One region of the Lactobacillus panisapium genome, then DNA from elsewhere that is predicted to be linked to it. Evidence: predicted binding sites of a transcription regulator. Region 1 holds the regulator's gene; the other holds the start of a gene.
What was found. The regulator NrdR, encoded in region 1, represses ribonucleotide reductase genes. The targets are predictions, from matches to a motif close to ACACNATATATNGTGT.
Positions count from the first base shown of each region.

Region 2: a site for NrdR is predicted at 1,164-1,179, ahead of nrdJ (ribonucleoside-triphosphate reductase, adenosylcobalamin-dependent). Genes of this name have one in related genera too.

Region 1 is NZ_CP048268.1:1,428,649-1,431,855, forward strand. It holds gene GYM71_RS06825 (DnaD domain protein) at 1-1,031, opposite strand, end outside; gene nrdR (transcriptional regulator NrdR) at 1,034-1,501, opposite strand; gene coaE (dephospho-CoA kinase) at 1,488-2,105, opposite strand; gene mutM (bifunctional DNA-formamidopyrimidine glycosylase/DNA-(apurinic or apyrimidinic site) lyase) at 2,102-2,932, opposite strand; gene polA (DNA polymerase I) at 2,946-3,207, opposite strand, start outside.
Region 2 is NZ_CP048268.1:99,539-102,745, forward strand. It holds gene nrdJ (ribonucleoside-triphosphate reductase, adenosylcobalamin-dependent) at 1-1,092, opposite strand, end outside; gene GYM71_RS00485 (YjjG family noncanonical pyrimidine nucleotidase) at 1,716-2,417, shown strand; gene GYM71_RS00490 (aldo/keto reductase) at 2,491-3,207, shown strand, end outside.

The DNA.
Region 1 (3,207 bases):
TTATATAAACTATCAAGTACTTTATATTCACTGGCATCAACATAATCATGCCGATCAGTCTTCAACCGGTACAAAAATTGAGCTGGTGATTTACTTTTAGCTAGTTGCAATACTTGCTGCTCATTTTTACTCAATTTAGCATTTATCGGTTGATCATCATTATATTTCTTAGTTTCTTGCTTAATTCGAGTCCTAGTATGAGAGCCGTGAATGCCACTAGCAATCGCTTGTTTAATTTGCACCATATCCAAGTGATAATCACCGTGAATACTTGTCAGGGCCTCATCGACAAATTCTTGTTCTGTTAACCCGTAAGTGCGCATTACAGAGCGGATTGCTTCCCGATTACGGTCAATCTCCGTTCCTGGAATCTGGTAAATTTCAAATTGCTGTTTCATGAAATTCCAGTCAACCGTATCATGCTCATTAATAGTAGCTTTGATATTATTGTCCGTTTTATTTTCTTTTGCGGCATATTTGACATCAACTGAAGGCTCAATTGCTTCTTGCTCAGGCAAACGAAAAACTTCCATAAACGAAGCAGAGATATCATCAGCATTCTGCATACCATTAACTTGGTTCTGCTTAGACTTACTTTCACGAGCAAAATCCTTACTTAATTTTTGAAAGGCAGAAATACCAACTTTTTCTTTAAGTAAGCTTGCTAAAAGAGGCGTTGAAAAAAATTCACTGCTGCTAGGGATGCAGGTTAAGCGAAAAACAAGCACTTGACCCATGATTTCATTATTAAGTAAACGCGTCTGAACTAGGCCAACACCCTCGAGCTTATGTAAAGCAGAAAATAAGTGCTTAACATCACAGTCAAGCTGTTCTTGCAGAGCATAAATACCCGTTGAGTCCGATAGCATTGCATGCGCATTAAAGTCCTCATTTAAACTAAAATATAAGGAAAATGCTAGTGAACCAATCAACGGCTGATAAAGTTTAACCAGAACCCGCACATCTTCTGGGAAAATATCAACTCGGTTAGCAATAAAAAATGGTTGTTTGGGATTAGGGGTCTCAAACATTTCTAGTTCCCCTTCTCTCGCTTAGCAATCATATCCTCCATTGTTTTCATGAAACTAGACATATCTTTAAATTCACGGTAAATGGAAGCAAAGCGAATGTAAGCAACATCATCTAGTTCAGCCAATTCATCCATTACTAGTTGACCGATTTTCTTCGAAGAAATCTCACTTACTCCCTGCTGTCTAACCTTATTTTCAACATGATCAACCAATTGCTCGAACTGCGAGCTTGTAATTGGACGCTTTTGACCAGCTGCCATGACACCATGCAAAATCTTTTTTCGGTTAAAAGGTTCCCGGGTATTGTCATTTTTGATTACCAATAATGGTGTTGTTTCAATTCGCTCAAAAGTAGTAAACCGAAAACCACAGTTTTCGCATTCACGCCGTCTTCTAATAGCACGATTTTCATCACTCGGTCGAGAATCAATCACGCGCGAGGCATTTTGCCGACAATTAGGACATTCCATACTGGTCCTCCTTTATTAATTTAAGTAGCAGCTCGTTTAATTTGTCTTCTAGTTCTTTTATTGTACCAGTATTTGTAACAACATAATCAGCTAATTTTTGCTTTTGCGCTAAAGGCATCTGACTATTAATTCGCTTTAATGCTTCAGCTTCAGTTATGTGATTACGCGCCAGCAAGCGTTTTACTTGCATTTTTTCAGGTACAGCAATCAGCAAACTGCGGTCACAATAGCTTAAACCACCTGACTCAAATAATAACGGTGCATCTACTATGATAAGTGGCTCATTTTCCTGTTTATGTTGGCTAATTTTAGTCTCGATTTCTTGAAAAATCAACGGGTGGGTAATTTCATTTAATTTAGCTAAGTCTTTAGGTGAATTAAAAACTAATTTACCTAACTTTGCGCGATCAATTGTTTTGTTTGCTGCTAAATACTGATCGCCAAAATAATTAATTACTAAATTGTAGCCCTTTTCACCTATATCTAAAATATGGTGAGCAATTAAATCACTATCAATTACTGGAATATGCTTTTTTATAAAAAAGCTATCAGCTGTACTTTTACCGCTAGCTATTCCCCCAGTAAGACCTAAGACAATGGTCATTGATAATTCACCTGACACTTAGGACAATATGTTGTTCCACGACCATTTACCTTGATTTTTTCAAGAGGGGTTCCACATCTTGCACATGGTTCACCTTTATGTCCGTATACCCGCAACATTTTCTGAAAGCCGCCAGTTTCACCATTAGCATCCAGATAAGTGTGGACGGTTGTCCCACGCTCAGCAATAGCTAATTTGATCAAAGAATTAATATTGTCATGCAATTGTTTCACTCTGGAAGGTGGAATCTTATTGGCCATACTTAACGGATGAATTCTAGTTAGCCATAAAACTTCATCGACATAAATATTGCCTAAACCGGCAACTACAGATTGATCAAGAAGCGTATTTTTAATATTTTTCTTTTTATGCTTAAGACAATTTGCAAAATAAGCAACCGTGAATTTATGAGAATTAGGTTCAAAGCCTAGTTTACTAATTCCTGTTGTTCTTTTTTCTGTTCCAGTTTTAACTAATTGCATTCGGCCAAATTTGCGGACATCATTATAACGCAAGGCTGTATTATCAGTAAAAGCAAACTGCACGTGATCATGTTTATCTTTCGGTGCAGCCACGTCAACTAGACGATACTTTCCTTCCATGCGTAAATGGGAAACTACAGTTAAATCATTCGTTAGCCGAATCAATAAATACTTTGCATACCGGTCAATTGCCACTACTTCTTGACCCGTAAGCTTTTGAACGAATTCTGTTGGATCACTAGCAATAATTTTGGGATACCACAGCGTGATTTCTTTAATCGTTTTTCCTTTAATTAAGGGGAGAAGAGTACGGCGAACCGTTTCTACTTCCGGCATTTCTGGCATTTATTATTACTCCTTATTTTGCATCAAACCAATTATGACCGTACCCTGAATCAGCGACAAGCGGAATATCAAGAGTAACGGCAGACTGCATTACCTCTGGGACAATCTTTTTAATTGTTTCTATCTCATCTTTTGGCACATCAAAAATCAACTCATCATGAACCTGAACCACCATTTTAGTCTTAAGGTGTAAATCATTCAATTTCTTCTGCATATTGATCATCGCAATTTTAATAATATCAGCAGCGGAACCCTGAATTGGTGAGTTAATTGCA
Region 2 (3,207 bases), 860 kb from region 1:
TTCAGCGTCGATTGCGACACTATTATTAGAAGCCCAGCGATGATGATAAAGCTTATCTTTATCCTGTTTCATTGTGATGAAGTCTTGGTCATCATTTGAACCAAGTGCCAATTCTGCTGATCTTCTGACATTGCCAGCAACAACGGTTTTACCGATTAAATTGCAGATATCGGTGCCATCAACTGAAGTTAGGTGACCGCCAAAGCGATCGTTAATAATTTGGTTAATTTCAAAAACCATTTCTACTAGTGGCATTGGTCCTGAAGCTGTTCCACCAAAACCATGAATCTTGGCGCCATAAGGCCGAATATCACTGATATCTAAAACTAGCTTTTGCTTGTTTTCAGGATTGGTTTGGTTAAAGTGCATATCAATTAGGCGTGCATTAGCTAAAACCCAGCCTTCGCGAGTATCGGGCAGCTTATAGTAAACATAATCGGTAGCGCCGCCGTTTTGCTCTTCCCAAGTTGCTTTGTCAGTTGCACCTAACTTAACTGAGTCTTGGTAAGAAGCACTCTTCTTATCAATTACAACAGTTAAATCAACTTTTTGATCAACTGGTGGAATTTTGGCAATATTTTCTTTTACGACAGAAAAACCAACACCGCCGCCTTTCATGAGCTGATCAAAAACAAAAGAAAAAGGCATTGAAACAGCTTGTTCATCCTTAGATAAGTACGAAGGAACAATATGACTGTCACCGTATTTTTGCGGTCGAATTGCGATAAACCAGCAATTGTTTAGTGAGTCACCGTTGCGCTTTTGGTACTCAGTTCCAGACACCCAGAGATTACGTCCAGATGGAGTGGCGGCAAGCCCATAAACTAGCCGGTACAATTCGCGGGCCTCATTGGTTAATTCGGTAATGACTTCTTCAGAAGGTGAGTCAGCAAGCCGTGGGTCAAGGTTAATGTTTCCTTCAACCACACGTTTGACGGTTTCGTCCCACTCTTCAGACCGGTTTTCTTGTGGAAGCCACCGGGCATAAGTCCGCTTGTAGGTGACCCAGCCTAATTCGCCCCAGTGAGGTGAAATATTTTGTTTCACTTGATCAATATAAGCCTGATCTAAGCTTATTGTTGTGTTTTTCATGTGTAAAATAGCTCCTAAAAACTAACAATTGTTTCACACATACATTATGTATGGCTACAGAAAGAACTATACCACAATATCTTGTATTTGATAGTCGATATGCTACACTAAAACACGAACAAAAAAACTCTAACTAAAGTGGGAGTAAGATTCGGCGGAAATAAAAAAATCATATAGGAATAACTGTACACAAAAAGCACGACAAGTATAAGATATTACTTATCGTGCTTAGCTAATCTTTAGTGGATTTTTATTTAAGAACCTAATAGTGCAAAGGCAATAAAAATTATAGCTCCTAGTATGATTAACGGAACTAACAGGTGAATGAAAAAAACAAATACAAAACCGCAAGCCAGCAAGAAAAATAGGATTTTGAGCGTTCCGATCCCTAACTTAACAAAAGCCCATATTAGAAAAATAATCAATAAAAGAGTAAGCATGTTTAATTATTCCTCCAAGTCATAGTTTTAGGGCATTATATGCGTCATTATTAAAATAAAGTAGTCTTTTGCCTAAATTTAAGAAAAAGATAATTTTCTCATTATAAATAAAATACTGGTATAATAATTTTCCATGTTAGTATGTGTTATTTCCTAGGAAATAACTAGAAAGGATGAAGTTACTTGTACTTCAAACAGATTATATTTGATGTTGATGATACATTGATTGATTTTGCCGATACGGAGAATTTTGCTCTTCATAGCCTTTTTAATGCACATCAATGGGAACTTACGGATGAAATCCAGCGGCAATATCATGCGTATAATCAGGGGCTTTGGCGTCAGCTAGAAAATGGCGCTCTTACTTATCAAGAATTAAGTGAAATGGTTTTTCATAATTTTCTGAAAGATACTTTTAATATTGAAGTTAATGGTCTTGCTGTCATGGATGAATATCGTTCTTATTTTTCTCGTGCGTATAAGCTTTTACCGGGTGTCGAGGACACTTTGCGTTTTGCTCAGAAACAAAATCTGGAATTAACAATTTTGACTAATGGCGAGACTTTTATGCAGAGACATCGCCTTGAACTGGCTGGAATTAAAGATTATTTTGATTTAATCGTTACTTCTGAAGAGGCTGGCTATTCTAAACCAGATAGTCGCATTTTTGATTATTTCTTTGCTCGGACCAAGTTTGGCCCAGAAGATACGGTCTTCTTTGGTGATGGACTGCAGTCTGATATCTTAGGCGCGGAGAATTATGGTTTTAGCAGTATTTGGTATAATCATCGTCATCGGAAAAATAACATGAATTTGCATCCGCTGTTTGAAGTAACAACTTATCCACAATTTGTAAAACTTCTTAAAAACAATTTCCAAAAGTAGTCGAAATCTGTTAATGTATTAATGATATCAATATTTAATTTGCTAAAATATAACGAATCGAGAGGTGAAAATAATGACTGTTGATATTCATTCTATGTCTGACACCTACCAATTAAATAACGGAGTTAAGATTCCAGCTATTGGATTAGGTACATGGCAAACGCCAGACGGCGATATTGCAAAAAATGCTGTCAAAGACGCTATTAATTTGGGCTATCGACTAATTGATACGGCCGCAGCTTATGGTAATGAAGTAAGTATTGGTAAAGGAATTAGAGAAAGCGGTGTTAACCGTTATGACTTATTTATTACGACTAAGCTGTGGAATGATATGCATGGCTACAAAAAGACCAATGAAGCAATTGATAAAAGCTTAGAAAAGTTAGATGTAGATTATATTGATCTGTATTTAATCCATTGGCCTAATCCTGTCGGTATTCGCGACCACTGGGCAGAATTAAATGCAGAAAGTTGGCGTGCAATGGAGGAAGCTCAGATTGCTGGGAAAATTCGTGCAATTGGTGTATCAAACTTTAGGCGAGAACACCTCGATGAAATACTAAAAACGGCATCCCTTCGTCCAGCGGTTAATCAAATTTATCTTAATCCAAGCGACATGCAAGAAGATGTAACTTCATATAATGAAGAATTGGGAATTCTTAATGAAGCTTATAGTCCTTTAGGACGAGGCGGCTTATTTAACAATGAGACTGTTGTCGAAGTTGCTAAGCATTATGATAAGACTCCTGCACAAGTTTTGTTGCGCTGGTCATTGCAGCATCAATTTGTA